4 regions of the Paenibacillus sp. FSL H7-0756 genome follow, and region 2 is predicted to be linked to each of the others. Evidence: riboswitches for the same ligand, from Rfam matches in the RefSeq annotation. Region 2 holds a riboswitch; each other region holds the start of a gene.
What was found. Region 2 has a riboswitch for thiamine pyrophosphate ahead of thiC (phosphomethylpyrimidine synthase ThiC). Riboswitches for the same ligand answer to the same signal wherever they lie in the genome.
Positions count from the first base shown of each region.

Region 1 (7,287 bases), on a different contig from region 2:
TTGTCTGTGGCGATTTTGCCGAGGTTGCTGGTGAGCGACTGGCCGGCTTTTTTACCCCTCAGATCGGCGAAGGTCTTAATATCCTGATTATCCTCCGGCACGATCAGCACAGCCTTGGAGACAATATACGGATCGGAGAAATCATATTTCACTTTACGCTCATCGGTAATGGAGACTTCATTGAAAATCACATCGAAGCGCTTCGCATCCATCCCGGCAAAAATCCCGTCCCACTGCGTCTCGATGAACTCAGGCTTCACACCCAGGCGCTTGGTCACTTCTTCGGCGATCTCGACATCGAAGCCCGTCAGCTTGCCGTCAGCATCATGGAAGGTGAACGGTGCGTAGGTCCCTTCGGTGCCGATGCGCAGCTTGCCGCTGGCTTTGACGGCCTCCAGGGTGTTCTGCTCCCCGGAAGCTGCACCCTCTGCAGCCGCAGCCGTAGGCTCAGCCCCGGTATTGCCGCCCGTTGCTGTCTTGTCCGTATTGTTGCTTCCGCAAGCCGCAGCCGTGACCATGGTCAGGAGCAGCATAATAGTCAGACTAAGTTTTTTCATTCGATCAATCCCCTCTCGTATCTTCTTTATAGACACCGTATATTGATTTCCATAGCTTAGCTTGCCCCAATTTCTTCTCCTGCATCAGGATCTCCAGAAGAGAAATCAACACAAAAAGCGACTCTCCGGGAAAAGGAGAATCGCTCTCATTGGACTACATAAGCTCTACTTCTATATGGGCATTACTACACGTGCATGATTTCTGGCGTCGCCTGTTCCTTGGAACGTTCAGTTCCGGCATGGCGGCCCCGGCGCAGCAGCAGTCCAAGGACCGCACCGCCAAGCGCGACAAACATCATAATGTGGAACGTGTCCGCGAAGCCCTGAGATAATACGGTTTGCTTAGCCAGCAGCAGCGCTTGCTGTGAAGCGCCTGCGGTGCTTTTCCCGGCAGCCGCCGCCGCTTCCTGCATCTCTATGCCGCGCGCCGTTGTTCTTGCGGTCAGAATGGTAACCAGCGTCGAGACGGCCAGCGAAGTAATTACCTGCTGCATCGAGTTCGTCAGCGAGGTTACCCGGTTCACCAGATGGCTTGGCGCCTTGTTGAGCAGATGCGTGTTCATTGGCATCATCATCATACCCATGCCGGCCCCGCACATGATCAGCGGAAGAATCAAATCGCGGCTCTGCGTGGTAAGATCCACATGGGAATACTGGAATAACGCGCCGGAGACCAGACTGAGGCCGCAGACCACGAGCCAGCGCACACCTATCCGGTCGAACAGTATCCCGGCAATAGGCATCATCAGCCCGGAAGCGATCGCCTGCGGCAGCAGCGTCAGACCGGTATCAAATGCGCCGAAGCCGCGGGCCTGCTGCAGAAATTGCGGGAGCAGGAATAACGCGCCGTATAAGCCGAATTGGGCGATCCATTGCACGATGATTCCTGTCGTGAAATCTACAGATTTCAGAATCCGCAGCTCCAGCAGCGGTGTCTTGGAGCGCAGCTCTGCGATGACAAAAGCGATTAGCGCCACAGCGCCCAGCAGCAGCCCGATCAGCGTTTTCTCGGAGGTCCAGCTCTGAGCGCCTTGGCTAACTCCGTAAGTGAGCGAAGCAAAAGCCAGCGGGCCAAGAACCATACCTAGCTTATCCATGCCGGGCACGCTGTTCTTCGCCGCATTCGGCAGCTTGCGCAGTCCAATCAGCACCGCAATGATGCCAATCGGAATATTAATGAGAAAGATCCAGCGCCAGGAATGGTATTCAACCAGCCAGCCCGACAATACCGGACCAATAGCCGGTGCGAACAGGACGGGAATGCCCATAATGCCCATGACTACGCCAACCTTGCTTTTGGGAGCCAGTCTGTACACATAGGCCATCCCTACAGGGAGCACACAGCCGCCGCCCAGTCCCTGAATGACCCGGAAAACAATCAGCCATTCGGCGCTGCTTGGTGTAGCGCACAGAATCGAGCCTATCGTAAACACAATTACCGCCGTCAGGAAGACTGTCTTGGCCCCGAACCGGTCAGACAGCCAGCCTGACAACGGGATAACTGAAGCCTGGGCCAGCATATATCCGGTAACTACCCACTGCAGCGTATGCAGATCCGTCTTGAAATCCACCACCAGCCTGGACAAGGCTACGTTCATCGCCGTACTGTCCAGCACAACCATAAATACTCCGGCAATAATGGCCAGCAGCGGAACCAGAATGCTGGACAGCCGGAAATCGGCTTCCTGCTTCAAGGTCTGATCCATGTCTCTTCTCCTCCTAAAGCTGTCCGCGTTCTTCATTGACCTGCGGGCAGATTGTTCTATATAATGAGTGAACGGACAACTGTCCGTAAGTGCAATTCATAGTCTACGGACAATTGTCCGTTGTGTCAATTCTTTTCTGAAAGGGGTTCTCATGAAAAAGCCAGACACCGACGCTGCACAGCTCCAGCCGTCAGCTTCGCAAGCCATAGAATCCGCTTCGCCCATGTCCGCCGATCCTTATGTACAGCGGATTCTTGAAGCTGCCCGCCAGTTGTTCACCGAGAGCGGACTTGAGGCGGTCAGCATGTACAGCATTGCCAAGCGGGCAGGCATAGGGCAAGGCTCCCTGTACCGCCGTTTCACAGATAAGGGTGAGATCTGTTCTGCCCTGCTGAAGGGCAGCGCAGACCAATTCCTGTCCGGGCTGGAGCAGCAGGTGGCTGCCAGTGCCGGCGAAGCCCCGGCTCTCGCTCAGCTGCAGAGCAGCATTGAGCAGATTGCCGATTTCATAGAGCAATATGCCGAGTTGCTGAATATGATCAAAGCCGAGTTCACCGGCAAGAAGCAGCTGACCCAGTTTGAGCATCCTTTTTTTCAGCGGCTGGGCGTGATGATGACAGAGCTGCTGGAGCGCGCTGCGGCAGGTGGTGAGATTATTGACATTGATCCGGCCTTTGCGGCCACGGCCTTAATCTCTATCCTCAGTCCCGATCTGTACCTGTATGAGCAGAAGCGGCACCACTCCTCCAAGCTGGACATCTCCAGGGGCATCGTCACTTTGTTCGTGACCGGTCTGGCGAAGCGCTGACCGCCTGCCCTTTACAAGAGGGAAATTTGTGGTATATTAAGTAGCAATTACGAATTCAATAGCAACATTATTCACTAGGGGAGTCGGCCGACTGAGACGGAGCTTAAGCTCCGGACCCTTTGAACCTGATCTGGATCATACCAGCGGAGGGAAGTGGAGCAGAATGTATCAGTGGTTCCCGTCACAGGGCCGCAGCTGACTGTACCTTCCGCCCCATTCATTGCCTCCGGGAATGAATGGGGCTTTTTTTGTGCTCCGCACAGTATCTATACCAATTTCAAGGAGGCTTCGTACATAGTCTTATGATCAATATTAGCAATCTGTCCTATGCCTTCGGGACCGGTTCGTCCCGGACCCCCGTCTTCTCAGAGCTGTCCATGAATGTGCAGCGCGGCGAATTCATCTCTGTCGTAGGCGGAAGCGGATGCGGCAAAAGCACCTTGTTCAAAATCATCGCCGGTCTGCTGGAGCCGGGCAGCGGCAGGATTATGCTGAACGGAGCCGAGTCCTCTGCAGCTGCGAAGAGGCTGGGCAGTGTGGCCTACATGCCCCAGCAGGATCTTCTTCTGCCCTGGCGCACCGTACTGGACAATTGTCTGCTGCCCTGGGAGCTCAAGCGCAGCCGGCCCAAAGCAGCCGCTATTGCCGAGATCCGCACCCTGCTGCGCCGCTTCGGCCTTGACGGGACCGAAGCGGCTTATCCGCAGGAGCTGTCGGGCGGAATGCGGCAGCGCGTGGCGGTCCTCCGCACCGTGGCGGCCGGAAACGACCTGCTGCTGCTCGATGAGCCGTTCGGGGCGCTCGATGCCATTACGAAGCGCTCGCTGCAGCGTTGGCTGCTGGAGTTATGGGCGGAGCTGGACAAAACGGTGCTGTTCATCACCCATGACCTGGAAGAGGCGCTCTTGCTCAGTGACAGAATCTATCTAATGACCGGCAGAGAGGGCAGCGGGATGCAGGAATTCTCAGCCGGTCTCCCCCGTCCGCGTCATCACAGTCTGAACTATGAACCGCAGTTCGCCGCCCTGCGCCAGGAATTGGAGCTGAAGCTATATGAGAACCGCCGCTCCTAGAAGATTGCTCCAGCATTACGGTCCGGCGGCCCTGCTCGCCCTGCTGGCGCTTGCGGTCTGGGAGTCAGTAGCCCGGCTGGGCCTGATTCCTCCCTTCATTCTTCCGGCTCCGTCTGCGATCTGCATGGCTTTGCTGGAGGAACGCCGCTTGTTATTCGGGGTGCATCTGCCTGCTACTCTGCTGGAGGTACTCACAGGCTTCGCATTGTCAGTGATCTGCGGCAGCCTGCTGGGGATCGCCATGCACCTGTTCAGTCCGCTGGCCAAGGCACTGTATCCGCTGCTGATCATCAGCCAGACGGTTCCGCTGATCGCCCTCTCGCCCCTGTTCATCATGTGGTTCGGCTATACCTTGTGGAGCAAGGTCGCCGTTGTCTTCCTGACTGCTTTCTTCCCGGTGGTCATCGGCACCTATGACGGATTGTCCAAGAACACGGACGCTTACCGGGAGCTCCTGCTTACCTACGGCGCGAGCCGCTGGCAGATTCTCGGGAAGGTGGGCGTTCCGCTGGCTTTGCCCTCTTTTTTCTCCGGACTGAAGCTGTCTGCTGTGTACTGTGTGATTGGTGCAACGATCGGGGAATGGCTTGGGGGCAGCCGGGGGCTGGGCTATTTCAGCCGCAGAATGGCCGGGAATCTGCAGAGCGCCAAGATGTTCGCCGCTGTTGTCTTATTATCTCTACTCGGTATCCTGCTGTTTCTGGCAGTCGCCGCACTGGAGAAGATTATTCTGAAGAAAAGAGGACGTTATTCATGATTACTATCCGCTATGCCCGTTATCTGCACCATGCAATTTCAAGGCCAGCCATGCTGCTGTCCGCTCTGCTCCTCTGTATGCTGCCTGTCCTGGCAGGCTGCGCCAATACGAACAATCCGGCGGCCTCCGGCTCCCCGGCTGGTACTGGAGCTGAAGAAGCAGCCCATAAGCTAACGATTATGCTCGACTGGTATCCCAATGCGGTTCACTCTTTTTTGTATGCGGCAGAGGCTGAAGGTTATTTCGCTGAGAAAGGTCTGGAGGTTGAGATTCAGATGCCGGCCGATACCAATGATGCGCTGAAGCTGGTTGCTGCGGGTAAGGTGGATCTGGCACTCAGCTATCAGCCGCAGGTGTTGATGGCACGGGGGGAGCAGATTCCGGTCAAGTCGATTGCCGCGCTGGTGCGCCACCCGCTGAATCATCTCATGGTAGCCGCTGACAGCGGCATTACCCGCCCGGGAGAGCTGTCAGGCAAGCTGGCCGGATATTCCTCCGTTCCGTTATATGAAGCGATGCTGAATACGATGGTGAAAAGCGACGGCGGGGACCCTTCCTCCCTCAAGCTGGTGGATGTCGGTTTTGAGCTGATTCCTGCCCTCTCCACCGGACGGGTGGATGGAATTATGGGCGGGTTCATCAACCATGAGCAGCTGATTCTGGAGCAGCAAGGCCATCCGGTCCGCTCCTTCAATCCCGTGGATTACGGGGTCCCGGATTATTATGAGCTGGTGCTGGCCGCCAGTGAGCAGGGACTGCAGGATTCGCAGGGCTTTTATCAGAAATTCGTGGATGCCATCAGAAAAGGCCAGCAGTATGTAGCCGGTCACCCGGATGAAGCGCTGAAGCTGCTGCTTGCCCATCAGGAGGACACCGCGCCGCTGGATGAAGTGATTGAACAGCGCAGTCTGGAGATCCTGCTGCCGCTGATGGATGCCGGTTCCCAGCCCTTCGGCTATCAGGACAGCGCATCATGGGAGCAGGTGAACCAGTGGCTGATGGAGAACGGCTTGCTGGCAGCGGATGTGGATATTAAGAATGCTTTTATTAATTTTTAAATTATACCTTCAGGAGGAATTCATATGTCTTATCTGTCCAAAGTACGCCAGGCGAACCCGCTGGTGCATAATATCACGAATATCGTAGTCGCTAACTTCACAGCGAACGGGCTGCTGGCTCTGGGAGCCTCGCCGTTCATGGCCGATGCCATCGAAGAAGTAGCGGATGTCGCCGCCATGTCCGGGGCGGTTGTGCTGAACATCGGCACGCTGAATGAAGCTGCCATCGCTTCCATGACCCGGGCCGGGAAGGCTGCGAACCGCCACCATGTGCCGCTAGTGCTTGATCCCGTTGGAGCCGGGGCTACCGCCTACCGCACGAACGTTACGGCGGGGCTGCTCAGTGAGCTTCAGCTGACAGCGCTGCGCGGCAATGTGGCTGAGGTTGCCAATGTGGCCGGGGAGAGCTGGGCAAGCAAAGGCGTGGATGCCGGAGCAGGCGAAGGCGATGTAGTCGCTCTAGCCATTAAAGCGGCGCAGAAGCTGAACTGTGTTGTGATTATCACCGGCAAGGAAGACATCATCACAGACGGCAAGCGCACTTATATCGCCAGCAACGGCCACTCCATTATGACCCGGGTAACCGGAACCGGCTGCCTGCTAAGTGCTGTAGTGGGCGCATTTCTTGCCGTAAGCGGCGGGGATGTGCTAGAGGCGGCTGCCGAGGCCCTCTCCTTATACGGCGTGGCAGCAGAGCTTGCGGCTGAGGCTGCTGAAGGCCAAGGTCCAGGCAGCTTCCAGACCTTGTTCCTGAATCAATTGTCACTGGTGACTCCGGAGCAATACAACAGCCGATCCCGGCTGAAGCTGCTCGAAGCCTAAAACGCACACCCCAAAGGAGAGAACAAGATGACTAGCATACGCAAAGCATTGACCATTGCCGGTTCTGACAGCGGCGGCGGGGCCGGGATCCAGGCGGATTTGAAGACTTTTCAGGAGCTGGGAGTGTACGGCATGTCTGCACTTACTGCACTCACCGCCCAGAACACACTAGGTGTCCAGGGAGTCTATCCGATGGAGCCGGAGTCCGTTGCAGCCCAGCTGGATTCGATCGGCAGTGACCTGCCGCCGGATGCCATTAAGACAGGGATGCTGTTCAGCAGTGACATTATCCGCATCGTTGCCAGTAAAGTGCAGCAGTACGGCTGGCAGCAAAAGCTGGTGATCGATCCGGTCATGGTCGCCAAGGGCGGCTCACAGCTGCTGCTCCAGGAGGCAGTGCAAGCCCTGATTACAAGCCTGCTTCCGCTCTCGCTCGCCATTACCCCCAATCTTCCTGAAGCAGAGATGCTGACGGGAATGAAGATTCAGGGCAGGAAAGACCGGGA
Region 1 covers NZ_JBBOVT010000002.1:1,304,137-1,311,423, forward strand. Annotated here, with positions in the region: gene NST04_RS22310 (amino acid ABC transporter substrate-binding protein) at 1-557, opposite strand, end outside; gene NST04_RS22315 (DHA2 family efflux MFS transporter permease subunit) at 743-2,263, opposite strand; gene NST04_RS22320 (TetR/AcrR family transcriptional regulator) at 2,415-3,071, shown strand; TPP riboswitch at 3,138-3,240, shown strand; gene NST04_RS22325 (ABC transporter ATP-binding protein) at 3,374-4,144, shown strand; gene NST04_RS22330 (ABC transporter permease) at 4,125-4,901, shown strand; gene NST04_RS22335 (ABC transporter substrate-binding protein) at 4,898-5,959, shown strand; gene thiM (hydroxyethylthiazole kinase) at 5,984-6,781, shown strand; gene thiD (bifunctional hydroxymethylpyrimidine kinase/phosphomethylpyrimidine kinase) at 6,809-7,287, shown strand, end outside.
Region 1: linked by a shared signal. The riboswitch ahead of NST04_RS22325 (ABC transporter ATP-binding protein) and the one ahead of thiC (phosphomethylpyrimidine synthase ThiC) in region 2 are both predicted to bind thiamine pyrophosphate.

Region 2 (7,287 bases):
TAAAATAGTTAATCCTACGTACCCACTATAATAGAAGCCTCCCCTGCGGTCAAGGAAAGGCGATACACCCGGGTCACGGCGTAGCAAAAAGACTCTCAGGCGCCGCTACCCGCGTGAAAGTCCAAATGTTTCTTCTATAATAAATATGCTATTCCGACAAAATCCGCTTCTGGCCCTCAAGGGCACGGATCGGTGCGATATTCTGAGTGAATTCCAGTGTCCCCATATAACGGCCGTCTGCATCCCGCACGGCGAAATAACGGATATAGATGAATTTATCCTTGATGTTGATCCAGAAGTCCTCGGCATCCTTCACCCCGGCCTTGAAGTCAGCCAGCAGCTTCTCCACGACATGCACGCTTTGCGGCGGATGGCAGTTCTGCACCGTGCGGCCGATGACCGCCTTCGTCCGGGCGAAGATCCGTTCCTTGCCATGCGAGAAGTAGCGGACGACATCGTTCTCATCGATAAAGGTGAGATCCACCGGCAGATGATTCATCAGCGTCTCGAGCTGGTGGAGCGAGAGCAGCCCGGTCTCAAACCGGATGAAGCCTTGCGGGGACAGTCCTTCTCCCTCTGCCGCCGGCACCTCTGCACCTTCCGGTTCAGCCGCACGTTCCGGTACCCACACCTGCTCCGGTGCGGCCAGGCAGAAGCCGATCTCATCACTCTCGCGGGCGATCCGGACCCACTCATCCTCAGTCAGCTTATCCAGCGCCATCGGGAGCAGAATATTCTCTTCCTTGAAGATCATCTCGTTGACTTCCTGGATGATCTCCTCCAGCGAGGCGGCAATCTGCTCCGTCTCCCCGTTGAAGCTGCTTAGTGCCTTCTTGGCTTCCTTAATCATGCTGCGGATGCCGTCATCAACCCCCCACATCACTTTGGTAGGGCCGTAGATACCGTACTTCTCCAGGTAAGGGAACAGCAGATTCTCCTTGCGGCTGTAGTGCTTGTCGAGATCCAGCAGCAGGCTTAAGTCCTCCAGCAGCTTATAGATGATCTCATCGCTAGCGTTCTTCTTGAACTTATCCTTGTGCAGCGCGAGCCGGAAGTTGACCAGCCGCTCGATCTCCCGGTTCTCCAGCTTGAAGGTATGCACAGGGTGGCCCGGCTGCTCCTCAGGCTTCGCGGACCGGTGAATCTGCTCAATCGAGCCTTTGAAGATAGCGGTATGCACAGAGCAGAGGCGCTGTACCTCCTCTACCGGAATCCCTTCCTCAGTCATCAGAGAGTGCTCCATTGCGGAGATTTCCGCGACCGTCACATCACCTACCGCCTCTTCAAAACGCGCCTTGACCTCTTCCACACTTTTGCCTGCATGAAGCTCCTTGATGATTTCTCTCAGCATAGCCTGGCGGCGCGTCTGTTCCGGAATATCGACCTCGCGGTTATTAATCAGTTCGCTCATCGTAATCTCCCCTTCTATTCTATAATCTCGAAACCATGCTGCTGAAAGGCCAGCCGAACAGTTTCCAGCTCTATTTTCTTTAATTTCATTCCTTTGGACAGGGTCATGAATCGTCCTGCAGTCTGCAGCATTCCAGGCTTCGCAATATCACGGAACCCCAGCTCCACCATGATCTCAACCACTTCCGGGTGCCTGGTTACCAGCTCAAAGACCGATTCATCCAGCTTCAACGGTTTGCTCATTCTTTTGCACACCTCACTAATGAGAATCCTTCTCAGGTAACAGCTTAGCATAGGGTACGGGGGTGGATTGTGATTGTAATCACTAACTGTAAAAAGACTATCCCCGCAAGCCGCTCAGCTTGGGGGATAGCCTAAGAATATTATGATTCCGCTGTATTAGCAGCTAAGTTACAGTGATTTGCTCCACCCTATGGGAATTACGGATATCATGCGAAATCCGCATGCTGCAGAACTTAGGTCCGCACATCGAACAGAAATGCGCCTGCTTCGCCCCCTCCGCCGGAAGGGTCTCGTCATGATACGCAAGCGCCCTTTCCGGGTCCAGGGAGAGATGGAACTGGTCGCGCCAGCGGAACTCGAACCGCGCCTTGGACAGCGCATTGTCCCGGTCCTGCGCTCCCGGATGCCCCTTGGCGAGGTCTGCGGCATGTGCAGCAATTTTATAGGTAATGACGCCTTCGCGCACATCATTCTTGTCAGGCAGGCCTAAATGCTCCTTAGGGGTAACATAGCACAGCATCGCTGTTCCGAGCCCCCCGATCATCGCTGCTCCGATGGCTGAAGTGATGTGATCATAGCCGGGTGCAATATCTGTAGTCAGCGGCCCGAGCGTATAGAAAGGAGCCTCCCGGCAAATCTCAAGCTGCTTGTCCATATTCTCCTTAATTTTGTGCAGCGGCACATGCCCCGGACCTTCGACCATGACCTGAACATCGTGCTTCCAGGCTAGTAGCGTCAGTTCTCCCAGCGTCTCCAGCTCGGCGAACTGAGCCTCGTCATTGGCATCGGCGATAGAGCCGGGACGCAGGCCATCCCCCAGTGAGAAGGCCACATCATATGTCTTCATAATCTCACATATGTCTTCGAAGTGTGTGTACAGGAAGTTCTCCTGCTGATGGGCCAGGCACCAGGCCGCCATAATCGATCCGCCCCGGGAGACGATACCGGTCATTCTCCGGGCAGTGAGCGGAATATAGCGCCGCAGCACCCCTGCATGAATAGTGAAGTAATCCACCCCCTGCTCCGCCTGTTCAATCAGGGTGTCACGGTAGAGCTCCCAGGTTAAGTTCTCGGCAATGCCATTCACCTTCTCCAGCGCCTGGTATAAGGGCACTGTACCGACCGGCACAGGAGAATTGCGGATAATCCACTCCCGGGTGGTATGGATCTTGGAGCCGGTGGAGAGATCCATAATGGTGTCAGCCCCCCAGCGGGTTGCCCAGCGCATCTTCTCCACTTCCTCTTCTATGGAAGAAGTGACCGCAGAATTTCCGATGTTCGCATTGATCTTCACCAGGAAGTTACGGCCGATAATCATCGGCTCGCTCTCCGGGTGATTGATATTGGCCGGAATAATAGCACGGCCCGCAGCCACCTCATCCCTTACGAACTCCGGCCGGGTATTCTCCCGGATCGCAATATACTCCATTTCCGGTGTGATGCTCCCTTGCCTTGCATAATGCAGCTGGGTCACATTACCGCCTGCATAGGCCCGCCGGGGATTCCTGCTCAGTCCTGGACAAGCTTCCGCAGCTGCCCCTTCTCTGCGGATTCCGTTATCCTCCGGCCGGACCGCCCTTCCGGTGTATTCCTCCGAATCACCACGCTCCGCGATCCAGCTTGAACGGTGCGGCGGCAGCCCTCTCCGAATGTCCGTCTCCTCCGCGGCATCCGTATAAATACCGCTTGTGTCATAGACACGCAGCGGAGCATTCTCCTCTTCCCCGGCAACGCCTTCGGTTCTGCTGAGGCTGATCTCCCGCATCGGAACCCGGATATCCGTGCGTGAGCCCTCCACATACACTTTACGGCTGGCGGGGAATCCGGACAGATCTACCTCGCCGTTCTTCATTATTTCTGGCATTCTAATCTCCTCCTATTGGCTCTAATGAGCTTTTCAGATAAGATTTCACGCAGCAGACTGAGCTGAAGAATCTATAGATTCTTACAAATCAAAAAGCCGCTCCACCTGGAGCGGCTTTATTAAAGGAACAGCCAAATAAGACTGTATTCAAAAAAAGTCCGACTCCACTTTCCTACGCTGGTATAATCCAGATCAGGTTCAAGGGTCCGGAAATTCAATTTTCCCGTCTCAGCCTATTCAGGCTCCCCTAGTGGGTATCTTATCTAATTAAATACATTTTACCTGTGCGGGTAATTCTTGTAAACCCGTTATTTGTCCAGCGATTCGCTCCAGTCGTGCACCATCGTGCCTTCCAGGAACTTCTCGGCATCCATGGCGGCCATACAGCCGGTTCCCGCTGCTGATATCGCTTGACGGTAACGGGTATCCTGCACATCGCCGCAGGCGAATACACCAGGGATATTGGTCTCGGTGGTACCCGGGTTCACCACGATATAGCCGTTAGCATCCGTATTAATCTGCCCGCCCAAGAAGGCTGTGTTCGGCGTGTGTCCAATGGCTACGAACACACCGTCTGCCTCTACCAGCTCTGTCAGACCTGTCTCATTATTAAGCACCGTAAGACCCTTCACTCCGGTCTCTCCTACCGTTACTTCCACCGGGGTGCGGTTCAAAGCCCAGGTTACCTTGCTGTTATCACGCGCCCGGTCCTGCATGATCTTCGAGGCACGCAGCTCGGGACGGCGGTGAACCAGCGTTACGCTGGACGCAAAGCGGGTCAGGAAGCTGGCTTCCTCCATGGCGGAGTCTCCGCCGCCGACGACGACAATCTTTTTATTACGGAAAAAGAAGCCGTCACAGGTCGCACAGGTGCTGACCCCGCGTCCCACATTCTCCTGCTCGCCCGGGATGCCCAGATATCTTGCAGAAGCCCCGGTTGAAATAATAACCGACTCTGCTTCCAGTACACCCATCCCGTCCACGGTTACTTTGAACGGGCGCTGTGAGAAGTCCACCGACTCCACCCAGCCGTTCTTGAATTCAGCGCCGAAGCGTTCCGCCTGCTTGCGCATATTGTCCATCAGGTCAGGACCCAGAATCCCTTCAGGGAAGCCTGGAAAGTTCTCCACTTCTGTCGTCGTTGTCAGCTGTCCTCCCGGCTGCAAGCCTTCAATTACCAGCGGGCTCAGGTTCGCACGCGCCAGATAAATCGCGGCTGTCAGCCCGGCCGGGCCTGTTCCGATTACAATCGTTTTGTACATTACATTGGCCTCCTTACAAGTGGTGTGTGTCTTAGAACAACAATGGCTTCAAATACGGGTAGTGGACGGCGTTAAGCCGCCGGTTCCGGGCAGTATCCCCTTGGGTCCGGGAGCAGCCACAGGCTCCTGCTCTTCACCCGGCGAGCTGCCGGCTTCATTCAGGTTCTCCCCGATCAGCCGCTGGAGGCTGAACAATGCTGCCTCCTGCAGGCGGTCCTCCTGCAGCGGCTCCTGCTCCAGAACTCCGCGCAGCACCTCGGACATCTCCTCGTCCTCAATCCAGCGCAGCGCCTCGGTCACCTGGAGCTTCGTAGCGGAATCGCCGTAGCGTAGCGCCCAGAAGAACGAGGCGCGCAGCAGCGGATTATTCCGCACTTCTTCAGTGAACCTGCCTGTATTGCCCTTCCACTGCTTCAGCTGCTCCTGGAAGGGCAGCTGATAATTATAGCTGACAGTAGGCATCGGATGTCCTTCTGCCCGGACCTGCTGGAGCTGGGACAGGAAGAACGCCGGGACAGCGGAAGCAGGGTCCAGCTTGGCTGCCTGTCTCCAGCAGCGCAGCGCCTCATCATGTCTTCCGCTATTGCTTGCCGCCGCCGCACAGTAATGATACAGGCCGGCGTCTCCGGCGACCTCCTCATCCTTCAGCAGACGGCGGAAATGGCTGTAAGCGGCGGTATGCCGGCCGAGGATACCCATAGTTGTAGCCATTTTGAAAACATGCTCCTGATGGAACGGCACCGTTGCTTCAAGCATCCCCAGCAGCGTCTCAAGCTGCTCCTTGTCCCCTGCATACTGCAGGAAGATGGCCATATTGCACAGAGCGTGCAGATTGCCGGGGTCCTGCTTCAGCACCTCATTCAGACATTCCTTCGCCTTGGCAAACCGGCCCATATAGAAATGGGCGAGTGCCAGATTATTATGCGCAGCCAAAAAATCCGGAGTGCTCGCAGTGATCTCCTCCAGCAGCTCTACAGCCTGAGGAAACTTGCCCTCCTCCAGCAGACTGCGCGCCCGGTCATGCTCTACAACTCCCTCACGGCTGCGGATACGCACCAGCGGAGCAGGCCGATTCAGCTCATATTGCAGGAGCTCCATCAGTTCTTCGGATTCGGTCATGAACTCGCCGTCTGCATCCTCTTCCAAGTAAATGACCAGCGAACGCTCCGCCTCTTCAAAGCTTTCCATATTAGCGAAGTTATTAGCCATATAGAAATGGCATTCCGTCATAGCGGGGTCGATCTTCTCCAAAACATGGATAAGAATCTCGTTAGATGCGGTATAATTGCCCATCTCAGATAATATACCCGCCATATTGCAATGATTCACCGGATTATCCGGCTCATATTCAACAGCTTTGCGAAAATTTCTTAATGCCTTATCATATTGAAAGCGGTCCAGCGACCGAACGGCTCTTTCAAAGAAAAAATTGGCATCCAGAGTGACCGGAATGATATTACTGTTCTCCGCGACATTCTCTGAAGTTCTCTCAATCATGGAAGCAAGGCACCTCCCTTTTGTCAGCTTCCCTAGCCTTACACCTTACCTGATCGTTTCCATTTATGGTCTCGGCTGTCTTCTTCACACAGTATACCACATGTGGCAACGAGATTCTCAATCTCAAGAGAGTGCTGACGGGAGGGAAAAGCTCAAGTGGAAACGGCTTTGCTGTCCTTTCAGGGACGGCACCCGTTTCAGCGAGAAATAGAAGGATTGGTTATCGTCATCTCATTCACAAAAAAAAGACGCGGGAGTTAAATCCCTGCGTCTCTAAACAGCTTATCTATGGAACCGCCCTCGATGATAATACGCGTGGCTTCAGCCAGCATGGGGGCTACCGAAAGCACTGCGAATCTGCTGGAATGCTCGTCCGGCAGGGCAATGGAATCGGTAATGACAATCTCGTCGATATTGGGATGGTCCATCCGCGCAAGCGCATCTCCGGAGAACAGTCCGTGTGTAGCACAGACGATGCTGTTCCGCGCACCCCGCTCCTTCAGGCCCTCCACCACATTGACGATAGTCGTTCCCGTATCAATAAGATCCTCGATAATGATCGGCGTCCTGCCTTCCACATCACCAATGACATGGGTGATCACCGATTCATTATGAGCCGGACGCTTCTTGATCATGATAGCGAACGGCGAATCCAGACGGCTGGCCAGCTTCTCCGCCATGGATGCGCGTCCCGCATCCGGGGAGACCACGACCAGATCAGTAAGACCCTTCACCTTCAGATAACCGCTGATCAGATCAAGTGCGGTCAGATGATCGACCGGAATATTGAAGAATCCCTGTATGGCTGCGGCATGCAGATCAATGGTAATTACGCGCGTTGCACCGGCGGTGGTCAGCACATCCGCTACCATTTTGGCCGAGATCGGCTCACGCGGTGCAGATTTGCGCTCCTGCCGGGCGTACCCGTAATAAGGAACGATAATATTCACCGTTCTGGCCGATGCACGCTTGGCGGCATCAATCATGACCAGCAGCTCTACAAACAGCTCG
Region 2 covers NZ_JBBOVT010000001.1:650,022-657,308, forward strand. Annotated here, with positions in the region: gene NST04_RS02775 (DUF438 domain-containing protein) at 149-1,411, opposite strand; gene NST04_RS02780 (DUF1858 domain-containing protein) at 1,426-1,653, opposite strand; gene thiC (phosphomethylpyrimidine synthase ThiC) at 1,817-3,517, opposite strand; TPP riboswitch at 3,670-3,776, opposite strand; gene trxB (thioredoxin-disulfide reductase) at 3,826-4,779, opposite strand; gene NST04_RS02795 (tetratricopeptide repeat protein) at 4,828-6,276, opposite strand; gene NST04_RS02800 (ribose-phosphate diphosphokinase) at 6,534-7,287, opposite strand, start outside.

Region 3 (7,287 bases), on a different contig from region 2:
TCGCGGACCATCTCTAACCTGTCCAGCACCTGGATGGATGAGGTATTGTATTCATTGCACATAGCCACGACTCTGTGGGCCTTCCATTCTTCAAAAGCAAGCTTCAAGACCAGCTGCGCTGCTTCAGTGCAGTAGCCTTGCCCCCGGTATTCAGGGAAAAGACTGTAGCCCAGTTCCCAGCTCTCGCGCTCTTTTACATACCAGTGTATATGCACTTCCCCTACAGGGGTTGCCTCCGGGGAGGCGAGCCGGATCACGAATTGTTTGTGCCAGTCGCTATGGATTTGTTCCGCCACAGTCTTCCGGACGGCCTCCTTGTCGGTTGGAATCATATCCTCGAAGGGCCAGAGCGAGGTGCTGGTCTCCAGATCTGTGATGAAATCGATATCGTCCGGGGTGACCGGAGATAATGTGATTCTTGCGTTCATTTTGCAAAACCTCCTGCTAGTATGATTTCGATACGATCTTGCCGTCTTTCATTACGCATATGACCTGACGCAGGTTATTAATATCCGCCAGCGGATCTCCCCCGACGACCAACAGATCGGCCCTCTTGCCTGTCTCAATGGTACCGAGTTCATGATCCAGCTTACAGATTTTGGCACCGGATGAAGTGGCGGCCATAATAATCTGCATCGGGGAGAGGCCGGCTTGTCCTAACAGCTGGATCTCTTTCCACGGCATACCGGCTCTGTACCACGGAGGAGCTTCTTCGATAAAATCATCCCCCAGGCCAATCTCCCCGCCCGCCTGAATAAATCTCCAGAGATTATCCAGGCCTTGCTCCAGCAGCGGCGCTCCGAATTTGTCCTGGAACATCTGGAGTACGGTGAGTGTGGGGACGATTCGGATGCTCCTGCTCACCATTTGCCTTATCAGTTGATCGTCCAGCCGGTCGTAAATCATATGCGCAGCATCGCTGATCCCAGCATCCACCAGAATCTGAAGATTGCGCGCACTTGTAACATGAGCAGATACGTAAGTGCCCATGCTCCGGGCCTCCCGGCAGATCGCTTCAAGAATCTCCTGATTCAGCTGGGGCAGTCCGGCGGTAGCAGGATCGTAGCCGTCTTCCAGCGCTGTTTTGATGAAATGTATTCCTTGTTCCAGGACTTCACGGACCTTAAGCCGCGCCTCATCCACACTCTCTACGCCGATAGGTTCCTGACCACCGTAACCGCCTGGAGCCGTGAAGACCTTGCCAGACGTAAGAATTCTGGGAAAAGCACCGCTCTCCAGCTGCCGCGTATGTGTGACTACATCGTCAATCGATGCTGCCGTAGTCATTCCCTCATCGCGGATCGTAGTAATTCCTTCTGCAAGGCACGCGGCCAAATATTCCGTATGATATCCGTGCAGCGGCTCATTCTGTATGTACTTGAAGCTTGTATGGGCATGGGTGTGAATGAACCCCGGCAAAACGAACAGACCCTCCAGGTCGATCACTTTAGTTGCGGAGTCAGGCCCGGATCTCCCGTTAATGTCACTTTGCTGTGTTATGGTGCCGAAGCGGCCATTAACAATCTCAATGTTTGTATGATGCAGCGGCGGCCGTCCGGTTCCATCGATTACCGTTCCGTTCACCAGCAAGATGCGCTCATTTCCCATGGTGGAAGCGTCCTCTCCGTTAAGGTAGTTGTCTTTCCTCACAAAGTATAGGGCTTTCCCCCTAGCGGATATAGATAATATTCTTTTTGGAAACGTTCGTTGCTTACCGTACTATCGTTCCGCAACAGGTGCCGGTGAATGAAGATTGGTTGTTTGGGCGGCTGCCAAGTGTGGTAAGTAACATAACGTACAGCCAAGCAGGCACACTGCCTGATGCATAAACACCAGACCTTAAGCCATGCTAACATGATTAATCAACATTACTGTGGACAGCGAAAGGAGAATGGATTATGCCAGACACTAACAAACAACCTGTCAAAACCCTGCCCCCGCAGGTACAGGATCAACGCCCGGGAATTGAGAGTGAGATGAACCCGCTCCCGGAGTTTGAGACACCGGCGTATAAGGCAGCAGGCAAGCTGCTGGGCAAGGCCGCGCTCATTACCGGAGGCGACAGCGGGATCGGGCGTGCGGTTGCCGTTCATTTTGCCAAGGAGGGAGCGGATGTAGTGATCTCCTACTTGAACGAGCATGAGGATGCGGAAGAGACCAAGCGCCAGGTGGAGCAGGAGGGCAGAACATGCATTCTGATCGCCGGGGATATTGGGGACGAATGCTTCTGTCAGAGCCTGATTCGTCAAACCGTTGAAGGACTCGGCAAGCTCGACATTCTGATCAACAACGCGGCAGAGCAGCATCCGCAGGATAAGATTGAGGACATTACGGCAGAGCAGCTGGAGCGTACGTTCCGGACGAATATTTTCTCCATGTTCTATCTGACCAAGGCAGCCATGCCTCATCTTAAAAAAGGTGCTACGATCATAAACACCACCTCCATCACGGCGTATCGCGGCAGCCCGCAGCTGCTGGACTATTCGTCCACCAAGGGAGCGATTCTCAGCTTCACCCGTTCGCTGTCGATGAATCTGGCCGATAAAGGCATCCGCGTGAACGCGGTAGCGCCTGGACCGATCTGGACCCCGCTGATTCCGTCAACCTTTGACGCGAAGAAGGTCAGTGAGTTCGGCGGCACCCAGCCGATGAAGCGCCCGGGACAGCCTGAAGAGCTGGCACCGGCTTATGTATACCTGGCCTCGGACGATTCCTCCTATGTGAGCGGACAGGTGATGCATGTGAACGGCGGCGAGGTTGTCAACGGCTGATGGGTGTAGAATAAGATCTGGATGCAGATTTGTGTGCAACATATAAATTCTATTTTTAAAAAAGCCTAACCGCTTGCCGGCAGGCTTTTTTTCTGCGCTTGTAACTATTACAATATATTTCCGTCTATTTAGTTAATTGGATATGAAAAGGGGATTGGGATGCTTAGAAAAAAAGGATTCATTCTATCTGCAGCGGGGATTTTTGTTTTTCTGGTAGTGTTCATTTACTTGACTCCTTTTGCAGGGAGACTTGTGGCAAATACAAGATTGGAAGGAAAGGCAAAAAGCATTGGGGTTAGAATTACACAGGAATCACCGCCGCTACCCCTTGTTACTTCCGGGAAAACCCAAATTCCGGTTACCCAAAGCAGCTATTGCTGGGGGAAATTAGGATGTGCGGATTATATAGGAGGACAATCCATGGTACAGGGGGTTACTCCCACTGTTATAGAACCTGAGGGGGGGATCCATGTTGCTTTTACTTATAAACCGGCACCCGGCGGGTTAACCGTTCAGCAATTTGCCGATGATAAAGAAGTGCAAATTCCATTGCAGAACGGCTCTTTTAATGCTCCAAAAGAACAAGGCGTTTATTACTATGGCATATCAGCATTCTGGACAACCGAGGATGGTAAATTTTCAGAAGGGAGTTCATCTGTGGTTTTTGTAATTGAAGTAAAATCTACGAAAGAATAGCCCTAAGAGGAATAATATGCTAATATACAACAAGCAAGACGAAACAACCGCATAGAACGATCACTAGGGGTGCCGCAAGGCTGAGACGGGCGTAGTTGCCTGGACCCTTTGAACCTGATCTGGTTTATACCAGCGTAGGGAAGTGGAGAACGAATATTGCAGCGGGGGTATACGGCAAGTGCCGGTATTCCTGTTTCTATTCCAGACTGCTTCCTTTACGGGGGGCGGTCTTTTTTGTGTTGTGGAGTGGTGCAGAGTGAGCTGGAACAGACGGGAGGGGAAGGTCGTTGTACGAAATTCATGCGGTCTCGGATGGGCGGCTACCGCCTGAAGCGCTGGCTGAATGGGCCGCGGCGGTGCATTCTATGGTGGATTATATCCAGCTCCGCGAAAAATCCATGCCCGCCCGCGAACTGCTGGCGGCGGCGCAGCAGATGCTTCAGGCCGGAGTACCGCCATCGAAGCTGGTCATTAATGATAGGATCGATGTTGCCCTGGCCGCCGGGGCAGGCGGTGTACAGTTAGCCTGGCATAGCCTCCCGCCAGCCGCAGTGCGCGGCCTTGCACCGGGCCTGCGGATCGGCAGATCGGTCCACTCGCAGGAAGAGGCGGCGGAAGCTGGAAGGCAGGGAGCAGACTTCTGCCTCTACGGGCATGTGTTCCCTACGGCCTGCAAGCCCGGACAGCAGGCACGCGGACTGGAGCAGCTGGCCGAGGCTGTCCGCTGGAGCCGCATACCGCTGATTGCGCTCGGAGGGATTACCCCGGGCAATGCCGGAGCGGTGCTGGCCCAAGGGGCGGCTGGCATTGCTGTCATGTCGGGGATCTGCGGAGCTCCTGACCCGGTGGCAGCAGCCCGTGCTTATAGGGAAGCGGTTCACAGGGCGGCAGAGCAGTCTTGTAACCCATGATATGGATCAAGTAAAAGGCACAGCAGGAGGTGAACAGGCATGATTGTGACCGTTAACGGTACCCGCCAGAGGGTGGAAGAGAGCTGCCGGACGCTGGCGGATCTGCTGGCCCGGCCCGAGTGGGCCGGGAAGCTGGTCATTGTCGAGCTGAACGGCGAGCTTGCCGGAAGAGAGGTTTATGGCGATACGTTACTGAATGAAGGGGACCGGATTGAGCTGGTTCATTTTGTAGGCGGAGGCTGAACACAAAGACTTATCCCAGGAGGCGTTAAGATGCAAGATCCATTGATGATTGGCGGCGTGACTCTAACCAGCAGACTATTCATTGGCACCGGAAAATACAGCCGTAACACTCTTATTCCCGAGGTCATTACGCGCTCAGGCTCACAGGTCATTACCGTTGCCCTGCGCCGGGTGGACCCGGAGAGCAGTGACAATATTGTCAGCCATATTCCATCCCATATGACTTTACTGCCTAATACCTCTGGTGCGCGCACCGCAGAAGAGGCGGTACGTATTGCCCGGCTGGCGAGATCGGCGGGGCTGGGAAACTGGGTGAAGATTGAGGTCATCAATGACCAGAAATACTTGCTGCCGGATAACATGGAGACCATCCGGGCGACCGAGATCCTTGCAGCAGAGGGCTTCGTGGTGCTTCCGTACATGAGTCCTGATCTGTCCGCTGCCCTGCGGCTGAAGGCAGCGGGGGCTGCGGCTGTGATGCCGCTAGGGGCACCGATCGGGTCCAACCGCGGGCTGCAGACCAAGGAGCTGATCCGGATTCTGATCTCCGAGACGGATCTGCCGGTGATCGTGGATGCCGGAATCGGCAGACCGTCCGAGGCGGCTGAGGCGATGGAGATGGGCGCTGCTGCGGTCCTGCTCAATACAGCGATTGCCACCGCCTCAGATCCGCTGCTGATGGCAGAAGCCTTCCGTGATGCGGTATCCGCCGGGCGCAAAGCTTATCTCGCCGGACTGGGCCCTGTGGAGGAGACGGCGGCAGCCTCTTCACCGTTGACCGGATTCTTGGCCTGACAGATGGAATAGGGAGGAGAGGAACGGTTATGAGCTTTTATGAGACGATGGCCCGGCTGGAGCAGCTTCCTTACGGGACGCTATGGAGCCGTTATACGGCAGAGGATGTGAAGCGCGCGCTTCGTGCAGAGCAGGTGGATGAAGAAGGGCTGATGGCCCTGCTGTCACCGGCAGCGGAGCCTTATCTGGAGGAGATGGCACATAAGGCGCACCGGTTGACGCGTACGCATTTCGGCCATGTGATGCAGCTGTTTACCCCGATGTATCTTGCAGATTTCTGCGTGAATCACTGCACGTATTGCAGCTTCAGTTCTATCTATGATTTTCCGCGCAAAAAACTGACGCTGGAGGAGGTCGCCCGGGAAGCAGAGACCATCGCAGCCACGGGCCTGCGCCATATTCTGATCCTGACCGGGGAATCCCGGAGAGACAGCCCGGCCGGTTATGTGAGGGACTGCGTGAATGTGCTGCGCCGCTATTTTTCCTCTGTCAGCATTGAAGTGAATCCGCTCTCGACAGCCGAATATGCTGAACTCCGGGAAGCCGGCGTGGACGGTCTGACGCTCTACCAGGAGGTCTACCACCAGGAGACTTATCGAGCGCTGCATGTAAAAGGACCCAAACGCGTCTACCGCAACCGGCTGGACGCTCCCGAGCGGGGCTGCCAAGCGGGCTTTCGTTCAGTGAATATCGGGGCCCTGCTCGGCATGTACGAATGGCGGCAGGAGGCGCTGGCGACTGCGCTGCATGCGAGGTATCTGCAGGATAAGTACCCGGAATGCGAAATCGGGCTGTCGATTCCCAGATTCCGGCCTTACTTAGGCGAATTCAACCCCGCAAGCGACGTAACCGACCGGGCGCTGGTGCAGATCATCCTGGCCTACCGCCTGTTCCTGCCGCGCTCCGGCATCTCACTGTCCACACGCGAGCCTGCCGCTCTGCGCGATCATCTGGTCCAGCTCGGCATCACGAAGATGTCCGCCGGGGTATCCACCGAAGTGGGCGGACATTCCCTCGAAGGGGGCACCCCGCAGTTTGAAATCTCGGACAACCGCAGCGTGGCCGAGATAGCCGAGATGCTGCGCTCGCAAGGACTCCAGCCGGTATTCAAGGACTGGGATATCCTGTCTGACCGCTTGGCGTGAGGTAGGTAAGCTGATGTGGCTTAGTTTAAGGTGACTAAACTGGATGTAAGTTAAACTGCCCTGACTAACTGAATGAACTTAGACTGACTAGACTAATCGTGTTTAACTTAACCTGACTAGAAAACTGAGACTAACTCAACTGACCAGACTAATCGTACCTAACGTAACCTGACCATATGCAAATAACCCGCCTCATGGCGGGTTATTTGCATTGTATAAGCGTTGTAGGCTTCGCGTGCTGACTTCTCCTTCTACCACGAAGGCCGTGGGCCGGATGTATGCGAAAAACCGAATACAATTTGCTGGCGTGAGGCGTGTAGGCCAAATGTATGCGAAAAACTGAACACAATGTGCTTGGGCGAAGGTAAGCGGGCCGATTGTGTGTGGAAAACCGAATACAATGTGCCAGCGCGAGGTGCGCGGGTCAAATGTATGCGAATGCCATACTCTACCTACTCTATAGATTCAGGCTGCCCGGCAGACTGCCCCTGACTCGCGCTGGAAGACAGCTCATCCAGCGACATCTCGAAGCCCGGAGCCATGTGTTTAAGGAAATACTCCATCTCAGGCATCTCCAGCACATGCAGCTTCGCGGCGGTCTGCTCCCGGGCGGCGGCGAATTCGCGGTTGCCTGCGGCGACCTCCCAGACGCATTTCAGGTAAGCGTCCAGCACATCCGCTGCTTTGACGTAGCGGAGCAGTCCGGCATCCTCGGAGCCGGGCGGG
Region 3 covers NZ_JBBOVT010000003.1:1,632,697-1,639,983, forward strand. Annotated here, with positions in the region: gene NST04_RS32890 (GNAT family N-acetyltransferase) at 1-428, opposite strand, end outside; gene NST04_RS32895 (amidohydrolase family protein) at 445-1,608, opposite strand; gene NST04_RS32900 (SDR family oxidoreductase) at 1,899-2,771, shown strand; gene NST04_RS32905 (hypothetical protein) at 2,931-3,467, shown strand; TPP riboswitch at 3,523-3,625, shown strand; gene NST04_RS32910 (thiamine phosphate synthase) at 3,755-4,378, shown strand; gene thiS (sulfur carrier protein ThiS) at 4,418-4,621, shown strand; gene NST04_RS32920 (thiazole synthase) at 4,652-5,416, shown strand; gene thiH (2-iminoacetate synthase ThiH) at 5,446-6,561, shown strand; gene yfbR (5'-deoxynucleotidase) at 7,014-7,287, opposite strand, start outside.
Region 3: linked by a shared signal. The riboswitch ahead of NST04_RS32910 (thiamine phosphate synthase) and the one ahead of thiC (phosphomethylpyrimidine synthase ThiC) in region 2 are both predicted to bind thiamine pyrophosphate.

Region 4 (7,287 bases), 320 kb from region 2:
CTTGCCGCCGCCCTGTTCATAGCCGAGCAGCAGAGCAGCATTCGGATTATCCTGAAGCTCTTCTACCTTATGAGTCTTGCGGTTAGTTGCCAGATAGATGGACAGCCCGTCATGAAATACTGCCATGTAACGCACCTTAGGCTTGTTACCGGCTTCAATCGTGCCGAAGGAACCGAACCTGTTGTCGTCCAGCACCTGTATGATTGTTTTCTCCAGCTCTTTGTTGTCCATTAACGTCACAGCTCCCTTCAAATTCATGTGAATATAAGTTTATATATTCACGTCCGCGGTTTGGATTTATGATTAACCTGTGCCTAATATAGTGTACCCTTCCCGTTCATTCTGAATCCTGCCATCTGCTCATAAATTGATTCATAAGGAGTCTTATCCTTGAAAAAACTAATCTGGATCGGCTGTCTCTCCTATTTCGTAATCGGCCTCGCCCATGTCGTCCTGGGCTCCATTCTGCCAGTGCTGCTCCAGCATTATGACCGCAGCTACAGTGCAGGGGGCGAGCTGATCTTCAGCCAATTCGCGGGCTTCCTGGCCGGCGTACTGGTCTCGCCGCTGCTGAACCGGCGGTTCGGCAAGCGCGGCGGCATTATGATTGCCACCGGCCTGCTGCTGTGCGCCGAGATTGCTTATGCCTTCCTCCCGCCCTGGGGCTGGATGTACGTCATTGCCGTAGCCGCAGGGTTCGGCTTCGGGATGATCGAAGCCGTCATCGGCACGATTATTATAGCCGCAGTCACCGAAGGAACAGCGGTTGCCATGAGCCGGCTGGAGGTGCTGTTCGGTGTCGGGGCGCTGCTCATGCCGCTGGCGGCCAGTCCGCTGATTGCCGCAGGGCAGTGGAGGCTGGCCTTCCTGATCGTTGCCGCCTTCTCCCTCCTCTCGCTGCTCTTCTGGGCGAAGAGCAGATTCGGCCCGCTGGACAGCGCGCTGGATGAGCGGCCCCCCCGCCCTAACCGCGCTGCGGCAACAGGAACCGCCAGAAGATTGTCCTTGCCCTACAAGGGCAAGCAGTGGGTCGTGCTTGGCTTGTTCATTCTGTTCTTCTTTCTCTATGTAGGCACTGAGATGAGTCTGGTGAACTTCATGCCGGCGATCTTCATTGCCAAGCTGGGCATGAGCGAAGCTTCGGCAGCGCTCACAGTCACCTTCTTCTGGCTCGCCATGTCAGCGGGCAGACTGTTCGCCGGTGTTATCGCCGAGCGGATTTCCTACCGCATCTATGTGCTCGTCAGCTGCTTTGCCGCTTTGCTGCTGCTTATCATTTTCCCGTACGCCGGTCACCGGCTTGCCGCCTTTGCGATCATTCTGCTGCTTGGCCTGTTCATGTCCGGCATCTTCTCGATCGCACTGGTCTTCTCCAGCAAGCTCCTGCCCGGCGCAGAAGAATCGACGCCCAGCATTATGATCGCCTCCGGCGGAATTGGCGGCGCGGTGCTGCCGCTGCTGACCGGCTGGTCCATGGATCATCTGCAGATCGCCCAGACCTCGGGACTTTTGGCCGCTTTTGCCGCCTTATTATTTCTGTTAAGTGTGACCGCCTGGAGAATCGGGTAATTGGAACTGACAAGGTTCATATTCTGCGAATAAGGATGGAATTCATATATGGCTGAACTGCTGGCTGAACTGCAATCCGAGCCCACTCTGCATACCGCCTTGCTGCAATTCATTTTCCCCTTCTCGATCAAGCCTGGGCAGGATAAAGAGCTGATAGCAAGTCTGCAGAAGGACGGGTTTACGCGTTTTTTTCTCGACAACAAGGAACTGGAGAATGCCTATTACGGAGAAGGCTACTGCGTGTCCCATGAGAAAATGGAGCGCAGCTATCTGCCGTTTGCCGCTCATGTGCTGTTTCCGCGTGAGAAGGACAGCGATTCCTTCCGCCGCTTTTCCCGGGTAAACGATCTGCAGTGCCGGCTGGAAATGCTCTTCCAGTCTGTTGATTTCCGGATTCTGTCCACCGATGTGTTCCTCTGTCCGTTTGAGCTGGGCTTTCTGACTATAAGAGTGGCTATCGAGGAGGAGAACCTTCCCTTCAGCACCGTGCTGGAATTCGCCGACCGGTTCCGTACATTGGAGGATGTGTGTCATCAGGATAAACATACCTTTATCCATTGTCAGGAGAAGTCCTTCGGCCGGGTGGAGGATTTCGTGTTCAAGAATCTCGTCTCCGGCCTAGAGCCGTTTCTCGACCCGGCCGAAATTGATGGCGCGTATTTCGAGACCCTGCCCTTTTTCGTAGATGAACGGATGCTGGTGCAGGCCTTCTATGGCTTCAACCGTGAGGAAAACCTGGATGAGATCAGTGTCAGGCTGCGCTACCGTGCCTCCCAGCTGGATGGGCTGAATCTGGAGGGCAGGCCTTTTACCAGCGCGAGTGATCCTGAGTATATCGAGCAGTACACCCGTGAGCATTGCTATAACCGCTGGGGGCCGGACACCTATTATATGACGAACGAGCAGACCTTCTGCTGCCTGAGCCGGGCGAAGCCCGATATTGCCACGGAGCTGGCCAACCAGATGTACGGAGAGTATTATTATGGGCTGCTGCTGAGTATATTTCATAAAATCGTACTGCTGAAGCTCGCCAATCTGCATTCCCGGCTGCGCATCAACCACGATTACGACGAGATCGAGAATCTGATCTTTCTGATCAACAAATTCTCGGCCAAATTCTACTTCCTGGAGCTGATTTCGCAGTCGCAGGGGCGGGAGATTTTTTTTCAGCTGCGTAAGGTGTATGGCAATGATGCCCTGTTCGATGAGGTGAAAATGACCCTGAATGACCTGTTCCAGTATCAGGACAAATTCCAGGCCAAACGGCGGGATACGCTCCTGATGGTGCTCACCGTGTTTACGGTCATCAGCGGGATTTACGGGATGAATCAGGTGATCGAGGATCTGAAGGGACAGATCGACTGGAGCAAAATGCTGGAGTACTCCGCGTTCGAGTATCTGGCTCTGTTCCTGACCTTCTCCGGGATCACCGTCAGTGTCGGCTTAACGCTGAGAGAGATCTGGAACGGCATCCGCAGCCGCCGCAAGAAGCGGCATTATACGAGGGATTAAGACACATCCGAATAGATAAACAAAAAAACAGCGATGCTTCCGCCAGGGGAGTATCGCTGTTTTTTGGTACGCATTCAGAGATCTTGTGAGTGATTTGTCTGCCATCAAGCGTAGTAACCAGTAGTTAGACATAATCAGCACTAGCTTCCACCTGAGGGATGGGAAGAATTACCGGAGGTTCATATGACACCTAAAGACTATGACAGCCTCTCCTGGCCCGGCAGGTTCAGCAGAGGAGATAAGCAGGCACTTGCCGATGCTATGGATTACTATGGAACGGATGTGCTTAGGCTGGTCAAGCGCATTCTGGGCGGCTGCGGGCGGGCAGAGGATGCTGAGGAATGTGTCAGTGATGTATTCTTAGCTGCCTGGAACAACATCGGACAGTACGATCCTGATCGGGCCTCATTCCGCACATGGATTCTAATCCTTGCCAAATATAAGGCGCTGAATCTGCGGCGTAAATTACAGCCCGGGCTTGATCAGACGATGGGCGAGGCAGCCATCCCCGTCCGGAGCAGCAGCAACACCGAGCAGGAAATTCTGCGGCGTGAGGCAGCGGAAGAACTGCTGCACCATATCAAGCAGCTTCAGGAGCCGGACCGCAGCCTGTTTCTGCGCCGGTATTATCTCTATGAGAGTCTGGATGAACTGGCTGAGGCTTTTGACTTAACGAAAAAAGCTGTAGAGAACCGGCTGTACCGGTGCCGAACCATTCTGAAGCAAACTCTGCAGCAGACTAAACCAAACAGAGAGGAGGACTTAGGCCATGAAGAAAGAGTTGACCACCGGTGAGCAGGAGCTGTTCGATCAGCTCGATGCGCTGGAGTTCAGTGAAGCGGAGCTGGCCTTGAACACGCTGACCGCCGAGCCTCAATCAGCCGCTCCATCGGAAGAGGAGCTTGAAGCCATAAGCAGAATCAAAGTGCGCACCTTGTCCCGGACCGGGACCGCTCCTGACGTACAGCGCCGCTTGCCTTCCGTCCGCAGAAGCCGCCGGCAGGCTTATACCGGAGTTGCCGCAGCCCTTCTGCTTGGCGCAGGGCTGGTGTTCACTTCGCCCAGCGTCCAGGCGGGCCTGAAGCAAGTGTTCAGCTTCTTGCCCGGCCTTCACACCGTAGTGGAGAATAGTCCCGACAGCCCGTTATATGTGCTGAAGAAGCCTTTCACCGCTGCTGTAGGTCGGGGTGAACTGACTGTCAACGCTATCCTTGTGCAAGAGAACCGCGCAACCATTAATCTTCGGGGGCAGAAGACTCGCATTATTAATGAATTTCAGGCAGACATCGGAGGAACCCGCTATACCTTCATGTTCAATTCGCGAACTTCCTCTGGAGGTCTCGACTGGGATGCAAGCTACAGCGCTCTTCTTCCCCATGATCTCACTTTACAGGCTGAAGAAGCGGTAACCTTATACATTAATAGCACGGTCATTGGACCGCTTGTCCTGGGGCCGCCGCAGACCGCCGATGACCTGCAGCAGCTCGGGGTCAGCGATGTCCAGCAGGATGTGCGGATTTCCGCTTTTCCGGTACGGCTGGGTGATGGGCTTGTCCGTGTTGAACTGGTCCCGGCTCTTCAGAAAACCGCATCCGCTGCATCTTCTTATACACTAGAGCCGCTAATGCCCTGGAATGGCACCTATGTCGAGAATGCAGCAGGAGTAAAAGTCTCTACCGAGCACTCTCCATCCTCTATAGGCTACTATTCTGAGCTCTTGTTCCGTGAACAGAAGGAAGCCGGAGGACATCCTTATACAGTCGTCATCCCTTACATCGAGGTATCCGATCAGGAAGCCGTCTCCCAGAAAGTTACCCTGCCGCTGCCCGCTATCGGAGAGAGCAGAACGCTGGATATTACTGCTGAGATCGCCGGATATCCGGTAGACTTCACCCGCATCACCCGCAGCAGTGAGACAGAGGTCAATGTAGATATAGACTTGAAATTTAACCCGGCGGGGGCAAAGTCACTTACCCATTTCTCTGTCAGCTATCCGGGCTCTAAGGAGCCTTATTCCTTTGGGTGGGAGGAGAGTGAAGGCACACCGCGTGTCATGAAGACTCTTAACCTGATTACAGAGCCGGGCGCGGATAAGCTGCGTTTTATACTTTCGAAGCCCATTTTTATATGGAAAGGTCCCTGGACTCTGCCGCTCAAACTGGAGGATTAAGACAGAGAGGGTGGACAACGGCGGGGCTGCCGTCTATAATACACCGTAAGAACATAGCAATACCTGTGAACTTTATAGAACCAGGGGTGCTGGAATTGGCCGGCTGAGATTGTATCCCACAAGATACTGACCCTTATACCTGATCTGGATAATGCCAGCGTAGGAATCTTCATTCGGCACAGTGCCTTAAGCGGTACTGCAGCTGAAGTCCCCTCACGCAAGTCACTGGCGTCCCGATCATCGGGACGCTTTTTTGATTCTAAGGATGTACAGGAATAAGGTTTCTGTAAGCTCTGAAGACCAGGGGTTGCTGGAAGGAGAGAGAAAGAGAAATGGGAGTCAAAAAAACAGTCACACTACTGCTCAGCTCCATGCTGCTGCTCACCGTAGCGGGCTGTGGCGGAGGGAACAACAGCGGCAATGCGGGGGCCAGCGCACCTGCTGCCGGGAACAGCACGGCTGCACCTGATGCAACCGCAGCCGCACCCACGGATGCACCTAAGGCTCTGACCCCGGTCAAGATTGCCCTGGACTGGACACCGAACACGAATCATACCGGCCTGTATGCTGCCAAGGAGTTGGGCTATTACGCGGAGGAAGGTCTTGATGTGCAGATTGTACAGCCTGGCGCTGCCGGGTCCGATACGATGGTCACTTCCGGCGAAGCTCAGTTCGGCATAAGTGCCCAGGAAGCCCTAACCCTGGCCCGGCTGCAGGATGTGCCGCTGGTGTCGATTGCTGCAATCATTCAGCATAATACCTCCGGTTTCGCGGCTCCGAAGGACCGCAATATTAAGACGCCGAAGGATTTCGAAGGCAAAACCTACGGAGGCTGGGGCTCCCCTGCGGAGCAGGCTGCCATGAAAGCCATCATGGACCCCGAAGGCGGGGATGTCTCCAAGGTGAAGCTGGTGAATATCGGCGAAGCGGACTTTTTCACAGCCGTGAAGCGGGATATTGACTTTGCCTGGATCTTCTATGCGTGGACCGGGGTAGAGGCCGAGCTGCGCGGCGAGCCGCTGGATATGCTGTATCTGAAGGATTACGCTCCGCAGCTGGATTACTACACCCCGGTGCTAACCACTAGCGAGAAGGAAATCGCCCAGCACCCTGAAGTGGTGAAGGCCTTCCTTAAGGCTACGTCCAAGGGATATCAGTACGCGATCGATAACCCGGAAGAAGCCGCGACGGTCTTGTCCGATGCTGTACCTGATCTGGACCCCAAGCTGGTGCTGGCCAGCCAGAAATGGCTTAGCCCGAAATACAAGGACGACGCCCCGCGCTGGGGCGAGCAGAAGCTTGAAATCTGGAAGAATTACGCCGACTGGATGTACGGCCTGAAGCTGCTGGATAAGCCGCTGGATGCGGAGAGCACGTTTACGAATGAATTTTTGCCGGAATCATAATCAACCCGCATAGCGGGAATCTTATACTTAACTTGAGAGGAAGGATTCATCATGGCTAATACATTGCTCAGCATTCAGGTCATTCCCAAGACACCGAACAACGAGGATTCTATCCCTTATGTGGACAAGGCCATTGAGGTCATTCAGAAATCAGGCGTGAAGCATCAGGTGAATCCGCTGGAGACCACGATGGAAGGCGAGCTGTCCGAGCTGCTGGATATTGTGCGTGACATGCATGAGGCGCTGATCGCCTCCGGCAGCCCGAGTGTCATCTCACAGATCAAGATCGCCCATAATCCGGGCGGCATCAGCATGGATAAGCTGACCGAGAAATACCGGCCGTGAGAAGCACCTGGAAGCTAGTGTGGCCGCCCTTTGTGGCGGTCCTCTTTTTTGTCGGGATATGGCAGTTATCGGTTATGCTGTTCGACATCCCAGCCTACCAGCTGCCCAGCCCCGCAGATATCGCGCGTGAGTCGAAGAACAATGCCTCCGGGATCTGGGAGCACACCGCCGCCACGCTGCGGCTGACCCTGATCGGCTTCCCGGTCGGCACAGGCATCGGCCTGCTCACCGCCTTGCTGCTGCATCTGCTGCCCTGGGTCAAGCGGGCGATCTATCCGCTGCTGA
Region 4 covers NZ_JBBOVT010000001.1:325,311-332,597, forward strand. Annotated here, with positions in the region: gene NST04_RS01420 (pyridoxamine 5'-phosphate oxidase family protein) at 1-231, opposite strand, end outside; gene NST04_RS01425 (MFS transporter) at 391-1,569, shown strand; gene NST04_RS01430 (hypothetical protein) at 1,618-3,081, shown strand; gene NST04_RS01435 (sigma-70 family RNA polymerase sigma factor) at 3,265-3,876, shown strand; gene NST04_RS01440 (hypothetical protein) at 3,851-5,251, shown strand; TPP riboswitch at 5,324-5,434, shown strand; gene NST04_RS01445 (ABC transporter substrate-binding protein) at 5,584-6,657, shown strand; gene NST04_RS01450 (thiamine-binding protein) at 6,709-7,002, shown strand; gene NST04_RS01455 (ABC transporter permease) at 6,999-7,287, shown strand, end outside.
Region 4: linked by a shared signal. The riboswitch ahead of NST04_RS01445 (ABC transporter substrate-binding protein) and the one ahead of thiC (phosphomethylpyrimidine synthase ThiC) in region 2 are both predicted to bind thiamine pyrophosphate.